Regions from separate parts of the Clostridium sp. ETTB3 genome, predicted to be linked through region 1. Evidence: a T-box and tRNA genes for the amino acid it is inferred to sense, from the RefSeq annotation. Region 1 holds a T-box; the other holds one or more tRNA genes.

What was found. The T-box of region 1 lies ahead of ACUN06_RS00800 (glycine--tRNA ligase). A T-box ahead of a tRNA ligase gene usually reads a tRNA of that ligase, here a tRNA-Gly.
Region 2: it encodes a tRNA-Gly, which carries the amino acid that the T-box ahead of ACUN06_RS00800 (glycine--tRNA ligase) is inferred to sense. The anticodon was not compared.

What each region holds. Positions count from the first base shown of each region.
Region 1 is NZ_CP199832.1:165,300-169,984, reverse strand. Features, by position in the region: gene murD (UDP-N-acetylmuramoyl-L-alanine--D-glutamate ligase) at 1-181, opposite strand, end outside; gene ACUN06_RS00800 (glycine--tRNA ligase) at 360-1,751, opposite strand; T-box leader at 1,846-2,010, opposite strand; tRNA gene ACUN06_RS00795 (tRNA-Asn) at 2,140-2,214, opposite strand; tRNA gene ACUN06_RS00790 (tRNA-Asn) at 2,243-2,317, opposite strand; tRNA gene ACUN06_RS00785 (tRNA-Asn) at 2,345-2,419, opposite strand; gene lysS (lysine--tRNA ligase) at 2,599-4,107, opposite strand; gene greA (transcription elongation factor GreA) at 4,123-4,605, opposite strand.
Region 2 is NZ_CP199832.1:344,244-348,928, reverse strand. Features, by position in the region: gene ACUN06_RS01685 (class D sortase) at 1-380, opposite strand, end outside; gene ACUN06_RS01680 (hypothetical protein) at 516-704, shown strand; gene ispF (2-C-methyl-D-erythritol 2,4-cyclodiphosphate synthase) at 831-1,307, shown strand; tRNA gene ACUN06_RS01670 (tRNA-Lys) at 1,475-1,550, opposite strand; tRNA gene ACUN06_RS01665 (tRNA-Gly) at 1,556-1,629, opposite strand; gene ACUN06_RS01660 (hypothetical protein) at 1,678-2,352, opposite strand; gene ACUN06_RS01655 (HNH endonuclease signature motif containing protein) at 2,600-3,001, shown strand; tRNA gene ACUN06_RS01650 (tRNA-Gly) at 3,115-3,188, opposite strand; gene ACUN06_RS01645 (immunoglobulin-like domain-containing protein) at 3,560-4,685, opposite strand, start outside.

The DNA of each region.
Region 1 (4,685 bases):
CTTTTTCTTTAAATTCTTCTGCAATTTTTCCTAATTCCTTTTCCTCTTTCATATCAAAAGCTGTTACTTTAGCTCCTAATTTCACTAAAAAGTTTATTAAAGGAATATTACTTACTCCAATCCCTACAACAGCAACATTTTTACTATTAATAAAATCCTTAAAGTCTTTAAAATTTTTCATTACTGCCTCCAATTTTAAACTATAATTTTGTTCTCATTTATAGCTATTAATAATTCTTTCCAATTATATAAATAATTATATCATTATAATTTCTTATATTCTATAAATATAAATCTTATATAATATAAAAAAGGCAGTAAGAAATAATTATTAATAATCATTTCTTACTGCTTATTAATTAAAACTCTAAACTCTTAGCAATAAAGTCTGTTAATTTACTAATTTCAACTCTTTCTTGAGTCATAGAATCTCTATGTCTTATAGTAACACATCCATCATTTTCAGTTTCAAAATCAACTGTAATACAGAATGGAGTTCCTATTTCATCTTGTCTTCTATATCTCTTACCAATACTTCCTGTTTCATCATATTCAACATTGAAGTTTTTAGCTAACATTGAATATACTTCATCAGCTTTATCTGATAACTTCTTAGATAATGGTAATACAGCTGCTTTATATGGAGCTAATGCTGGATGTAAATGCATAACTGTTCTTACATCTCCACCTTCTAATTCTTCTTCATCATAAGCATCTACTAAAAATGCTAAAGCAACTCTATCAGCCCCTAATGATGGTTCTATACAATATGGTATATATTTTTCATTAGTTGTTGGATCTAAATATGACATATCAGTTCCAGAATGCTCTGCATGTTTCTTTAAGTCATAGTCTGTTCTATCAGCTATTCCCCAAAGTTCTCCCCATCCAAATGGGAATAAATATTCTATATCAGATGTTGCATTTGAGTAAAATGATAATTCTTCTTCACCATGATCTCTCATTCTTAAAGAATCTGCATTTACTCCTAAGTTTAATAAGAAGTTCCAGCAGTAATCCTTCCAATATCCAAACCATTCTAAATCTGTTCCTGGCTTACAGAAGAATTCTAATTCCATTTGTTCAAATTCTCTTGTTCTAAATGTAAAGTTTCCTGGTGTAATTTCATTTCTGAAAGACTTACCTATTTGAGCTATACCAAAAGGAACTTTCTTTCTTGAAGTTCTTTGAACTGATTTAAAGTTAACGAATATACCTTGAGCAGTTTCTGGTCTTAAATATACTGTATTGGCAGAATCTTCAGTTATACCTTGGAAAGTTTTAAACATTAAATTAAACTTTCTTATATCTGTATAATTCATCTTTCCACACTTAGGACAAACAATATTGTTTTTAGTTATGTATTCCATTAACTCTTCATTAGTCCATCCATCAGCTGTTGCCACTTCAACTCCACTTTCAGTCATATGATCTTCAACTAATTTATCTGCTCTAAATCTTGATTTACATTCCTTACAATCCATTAATGGATCTGAGAAACCACCAACGTGCCCTGATGCAACCCAAACTTCTGGATTCATTAATATAGCACAATCAACTCCAACATTATAAGGACTTTCTTGAACGAATTTTTTCCACCAAGCCTTTTTTACGTTGTTTTTAAATTCAACACCTAATGGACCGTAATCCCATGAGTTTGCAAGTCCTCCGTAAATTTCTGATCCTGGGAATATAAATCCTCTACTTTTACATAAAGCAACGATTTTATCCATAGTTTTTTCTACTGCCATTTCACTACCTCCATCATTGTGATAACCTTTTGACATTCCTGTCAAATTAAATTAACAAAATTTATTTTTTATAATAAAAAAAGCCTTATAACCACAAAGGGACGAAAATTAATTCCGCGGTTCCACCCTTCTTAGCTAAAGCTCAACTTTGCAAATTACACTCAAAAGCGCCCTTCATTTTAACTTTTTAATGATTTTCACCAGCCATCATCTCTCTAAAAAAAATATTAAAATTACTCCTCTTTTTCATCGTGTTTTATTAAATTATATATTAATTTTATCAAACAGCTTATAGATGTCAAGAAAAATTATATATTCTTTTATATAAAACAAAAGAGCTTTGTATCAACAGACATCATCTGCTCTTACAAAACTCTTAAAATAAAAATGGCTCCGCGAAGAGGACTCGAACCTCCAGCCTATCGGTTAACAGCCGAGTGCTCCACCATTGAGCTATCGCGGAATATTATTTGCAACAATTAAATTTAAAGTGGCTCCGCGAAGAGGACTCGAACCTCCAGCCTATCGGTTAACAGCCGAGTGCTCCACCATTGAGCTATCGCGGAATATTATTGCAGCAATGAAATTTAAAGTGGCTCCGCGAAGAGGACTCGAACCTCCAGCCTATCGGTTAACAGCCGAGTGCTCCACCATTGAGCTATCGCGGAATGTCATTGCATAATTTATTATATCAGCTTTTATATAAAATGCAACACTTTTTTTAAAATTTTTTATTTTTTATTTTAAATTTCACTTTTATTCTGCCATAAAACAATTTTATAGTTTTAAATAGGTCTTTAAATTCCCTAATAATATAAAAAAACCACCCAATGGTGGTTTTTTTATATTATTGATTTATTGGTTTCATTGTTGGGAATAGTATTACATCTCTTATTGATGCTGAATCAGTTAAGAACATTATTAATCTATCTATTCCTATTCCTAATCCACCTGTTGGTGGCATACCAGTTTCTAATGCACTCATAAACTCTTCATCAATCATATAAGCTTCGTCATCACCAAGTTCTCTTTCTTTTTCTTGCTGAGCAAATCTTTCTCTTTGAACGATAGGATCATTTAATTCAGAATATGCATTACATAACTCTCTACCAAATACAAATCCTTCAAATCTTTCGGTGAACATTTCATTTCCTCTCTTTTTCTTTGTAAGAGGTGAAATTTCTACTGGATAATCTATAATGAAAGTTGGTTGTATCATATGCTCTTCACAGAATTCTTCATATAGCATATTTAATACTTCACCTTTTGTTACAGTATTTAATGGTTTAGGGAATTCTAAATGTTTTTCCTTTGCAATAGCTTGAGCTTCTTCATCAGAGTTTATTGTAGCAAAGTCAACTCCAGCATATTCCTTAACAGCATCAACCATAGTTATTCTTCTCCATGGTGGCATAAAGTCAATTTCAGTACCTTGGTAAGTAACCTTAGTAGTTCCATTAACCTTCTTACATACTTCTGCAATCATATTTTCAGTTAATTCCATCATATCATTATAATCAGCAAAAGCTTGATATAATTCAATCATAGTAAATTCTGGATTATGTCTTACTGACATACCTTCATTTCTGAAAGTTCTTCCTAATTCATAAACTTTTTCAAATCCAGCAACAATACATCTCTTTAAGTATAACTCTGGAGCTATTCTTAAGAACATATCTAAATCTAAAGTATTGTGATGAGTTATAAATGGTCTAGCAGAAGCTCCACCAGCTATTGTTGCAAGCATTGGTGTTTCAACTTCTAAGAATCCTCTATTATCTAAGAATTCTCTTATACCTTTAATTATTTGACTTCTCTTAATAAAAGTATCCTTAACTTCTGGATTAGTTATTATATCTACTTCTCTTTGTCTATATCTTAAATCTGGATCTTTTAATCCATGCCATTTTTCTGGAAGTGGCTTTAATGATTTACATATTAATTCTATTTCTTTAGCTTTAATAGATATTTCACCTGTTTTAGTTTTAAAAACTTCTCCAGTACAAGCCACCCAATCTCCTAGGTCATTAGTTTTATATTGCTTTAATGCTTCTTCTCCAACTTCATCAATCTTTATAAATAATTGAATTCTTCCATCTCTATCGTATATATCAGAGAAAACAACTTTTCCTTGTCCTCTCTTAGACATAATTCTTCCTGCAACTGTAACATCCTTGCCTTCTAATTCTTCAAAGTTATCCTTAACCTGTTGTGAACTATGAGTTCTATTAACCTTATATACGTCAAAAGGATCTTTTCCTGCTTCTTGTAATTGAACTAGTTTTTCTCTTCTTAATCTTTCTTGCTCATTAAATTGAGACTCTAGTTCTTGTATATTCATTTCTTCAGTTGACATTCACTATACCTCCAATTAGCCTCTTCTTATTTCTAAGATTTCAAACTTACTTACTCCACTTGGAACTGTAACTTCCACTACATCTCCAACTTTTTTTCCTAATAATGCACTACCTACTGGTGATTCATTTGATATTTTAAAGTTCATAGGATCTGCTTCAGCTGAACCAACTATTGCATATTCAACTTCTTCATCAAATTCATAGTCCATAACCTTTACTATTGATCCTACTGAAACCTTATCTGTTGGTATTTCACTTTCATCAACAACAACAGCATTTTTTAACATATTTTCTAACTGAATTATTCTACCTTCATTAAAAGCTTGATCGTTTTTAGCTTCATCATATTCAGAGTTTTCACTTAAATCTCCATACCCTAAAGCTACTTTTATTTTTTCAGTAATTTCTTTTCTTCTAACAGTCTTTAAATATTCTAATTCTTCTTCAAGTTTTTTAATACCTTCGTAAGTCATTATATTCTTTTTTGTTTGACTCATAATCTTTCTCCCCTTCAAAGCTTTACTCTATTTTAACTCTTAAAATCTAATAAGCTTATTAATCTTAAAATCATTTTAAA
Region 2 (4,685 bases), 180 kb from region 1:
TTTATAAAAGCATCTGTAAAATCAGAAACTCTATGTCCTGCAACTGAAAAATTTCCAACCTCTCCTGGCATTGCTGATTCTGGAAACTTACCTAAAAAATACTTTATTACATCTTCAGTTACCCCTTCGACAACAGGCTGCTTTAATCTAATTGATGGAATTTCCATTATTGCTATAGGAGTATATCCATTTATTGAATCTAAATTTACATCCTCATGACTTTCATTATTTGTATTATCTTCTTTTAACTGATTTTCAAAACTCTCTAACACTTCATTTTGCTTATTAGAAGTAACCATTTTCTTATAAACTACTGTACCTATTATACTAACCCCTATAAGTATAAGCAATATACCTATAAACCTTCTAAACTTATCCAATAAATCAACCCCTTAATTAAATTTTATCTTTATTTCTCTAAATTTGTACATATATAATTTTTTCTACATATATTATAACATAAGGACTAAAAACATTAATATATTTTAATGTAAAGTATATGGGGGGAGTTTTTTATGAAATATAATAAGGATAATATTATTTATATTGATTTTACATTTAAAAGGAAAAAAATTAATTCTAAGCCTCATTTATTTTTATATAAACTTTACTCAAGATTGATAAAAATTTTTCCATTTAGATTTACATCTAATAAAAATAAAAATCAATCTATATACACAAACAGAAAAACATCAAATTATTAATTTTTATTATCCCATTATTATTTTGAAATAAAATCTTATGTTAAAATATATATAATACATTTAAATCTTTAATATTATTATTGCTTTGCAATAAAATTAATAACTATATTTTAATGAGGTGATTTGATGAAAATAGGAATGGGATATGACGTACATAAATTAGTAGAAAATAGAGATTTAATTTTAGGCGGAGTTAAAATTCCATATGAATTAGGATTACTTGGTCATTCTGATGCTGATGTACTTTTACATGCTATAATGGATTCTCTTCTTGGAGCTTCTGCTTTAGGAGATATAGGAAAACACTTTCCTGATACAGATGAAAAATATAAAGATATTTCAAGTATTGAATTACTAAAACATGTTGGTAAGCTCTTAGAACAACATAACTATATAATTGGAAACATTGATGCAACAATAATAGCTCAAAGACCAAAAATGGCACCTCATATACCTGATATGAGAAAAAATATAGCTAATGCATTAAACATTTCCCTTGATCAAATAAATGTTAAAGCCACAACTGAAGAAGGTCTTGGCTTTACTGGAGAAGGTCTTGGAATATCTTCACAAGCTATTTGTTTAATTCAAAATAAAAATTAAGTTTTATAACATTAATTATAATCAATAAACTTAACGAATTAAAAATTAAAAGTGGTAAGCTATTAACTTAATTCTTATAACTTACCACTTTTTATATGTAATTTATTCTTAAAATTTTTTATAATTTCTTAGATATAAAAAAAGAAGTAATAAAAATTACTTCTTCTTGGTGCGCCATCAGGGGATCGAACCCGGGACACCCTGATTAAGAGTCAGGTGCTCTACCAACTGAGCTAATAGCGCATAAATGGAGCGGGTAGTGGGAATCGAACCCACCTTTCCAGCTTGGAAGGCTGGAGTATTACCGATATACGATACCCGCATACTTGACAATATAATTATACTTAATAAAAATTATATTGTCAATATTTTATATAACCTCAGTAAGATTTTTTTGTAATACGTTTCTAAAAAGCTCCCCTGATTTTCTATCAGTTGTTGCATTTTTACATATATCTAACCATGTTTTAAGTTCTTTATCAGTTTTCTTATTAATTTCTTCTTGTCCACTTGACATATAGCTTGATTCTAAAACAAATTTTCCAAGCTCCTCTGAAGTTTCAAACATTTTTATATAAAGAAATTCCCTACTATCACCATACCACGTCCTATTAAATTCTCTTAAAAATTTTTTTACTTCTCTTATAGCTTTATCATTTGGAAAATCCCAAAATCTCTTTAAATCAGAAACATTTTTTCTCATTTTATCTGCTTCTTCTCTTGTAATTTTTTCAGAACTTTCACCATCATTTATTATTTCCTCTACTGGCTTTATTGGAACGTATGAAATAGGACCATACTTACAATTTATCCAAGTATAAAATGCTTCTTGTAAAAAAGAATATTGTATATATCCAATAAATACTTTAATATTAGGGAAATATGCCCATATACTATTTAATCCACCATATTTAGAAAAAATCAAAGTATGCATATAAACACTTTTATCAGTAGGCAAATTTTTCATAAACATATGACCTCTTATGGTCCTATTTTCCATAATAAAGTTTTTCCAATACTCAAAAGAATTATAATTTTGTCTCATACTATCACCTTCCTTAACAATGTTAAATATAATATATTATATTTATAATACACCACTTAATGGTACTGCATAACTTATATTTATTCATCAGTATATTTAATATTACATTTATAATATACCACTTAATGGTAGTTCTAATCAACTAGAAAACGTTTTTATAAAATGTAAATTTGATATTTTACTTTATTTAGAATATAATATAAGTAGATATTTATATAATTCTAAAGAATTAAAAGGGGGCAATCTATTGTACAATTGTGAAATATGTGGAGATAAAGCTGATGTTCATCATATAGTTCATAGAAGTGAAGGTGGTTTTGATATTGAACTTAATTATAAGCATCTTTGTGCTTTTCATCATCGTGGTAAAAATGGTCCACATCAAAATCAATTTGTTGATCTTCAATATAAAATTGAGATGCAAAATAAATTGTACAATACTTTAAAAAAGGAATATTATTCACCAAAAGAAATTTCTCAAATCTTAGGAGTTCATAATAATTCCTTAAAAAGATTACTAAAAAATTTAAAAAGATATAAGGAAGGCTATAAACGTGATGATATAATTTTTACTCTAATGGGTTGTGTGAAATATAATATAGATACTCTAGAAGAATTAGCATTAGATTTATTGGTTGAAGTTTTATAATAATTATACGGAGTTGTTTTGCTAAAAATTAGTGTACAACTCCTTTTTCATATAAAATAAAAAAAGTTAACTATTTCTAATTAACTTTTTAATAATTGGGTTTCTTATCAATATGGAGCGGGTAGTGGGAATCGAACCCACCTTTCCAGCTTGGAAGGCTGGAGTATTACCGATATACGATACCCGCATATTTCATTTTAGTTATTTCTGAATAACTAACCTCTTGAACAATTATCATTATATTCTATAATACTAACCTTGTCAACAATTTTTTTAATTTTTTTATTTTTATATTATATTTTGTACGCAATTATAACTTGTTTTATTCAAATATCCATATCTAATTGCACAAAGTAATCTTTTGTTAGCTTTAAATCAATTGATATAACTAGCTTTACAAATTCAAATTTTTATAATTTCCCATAAAAAAAAGATGTGGCTGTCGCACTAAAACTTTTATATACAATATATTGTTTAATATTATTTAAAAAAATAAAAATCAACAACAATATATTGTAATATTTATTATTAATGCGACACCCCCATACTTTTAATGAATTATTCAAATTTAAATATTAATTCAAATTTTCCTGTAACACTTCCACCAATAAAATTTTTACCATGTTTACTTGTAAAACCTATACTAGCTTCTTTTGGTGTATCACTTCCAGTTTCTTTAGCTGGTAATACACCTAACTCTTTGTTTATCACATTAACATTATCTCCAATAAACTCTTCAATTGTTCCAGTTCTTAAACTTGGCTCTTCTGAGTCTTCTGGAAAATCTGGATTACCTGTATTACTATTTTGTTTATTTGTTGATAACCATAAAGGATTGTTTGGTTCATTATAATTTGACTGAGCTAAGGATTTATCCTTTATATAAATACCCAATGCCATTTTTGTCATGGAATCTTGTTCACTCATGTTATCCCAATCACAAGAATTTGGTCCTACAATTTCAAGTTCACCAGAATTAACTTTTTTAGCAAATGATTCAACTTTAACTCTTACTGGACTAGTATTATTATTCTTTATTTTTAGTACTCCAGATACAAATTGATCATTCTCTTGACTTCCATCTTCATTTGGTATTAAGTTTGTTACTATTTGAAATGGAAGTTTAGTAGGTACAGTTACATTTATAGTTCTAACAACCTGTATATTTATTTCCTTTTCTGTTGAATTTCCATATAAATCAGTTGCCCTATACCTTGCTTTATAATTACCTTCAATGCTAGGATTAACATCATTGCTTAAAAGTTCTAATATAGTTTCTCTTTCATAAAGAGAATCATCTTCATCAGTTGCCCTTACAGCTTTCTTTAAATATTCATTAATAGCTTCTGATTTATTATCTATTGAATCTAATTCTATTATCGTCTTATTAGTTGATTCAATTTTGGGCATATCATATACAATTATTGTACTTGACTTTCTAGCAGTACGATTATTACTATTAGTAACTGTATATATAGCTTCATATAAACCAACAACATTAACATTTACATCCGAATAATCAAACTCTATTTGGTTAGTAAGTGGTCCATCAATACTATCATCTGCTGTTACACTTCTTTTTAGTTCTTCATAATTTATTTCTGTACCCTTTAATACTTTTTTATCCATTACTCCCATTATTCTAGGTGCTGATTTATAAATTGCTTCTAAGCCATTTGGTGTT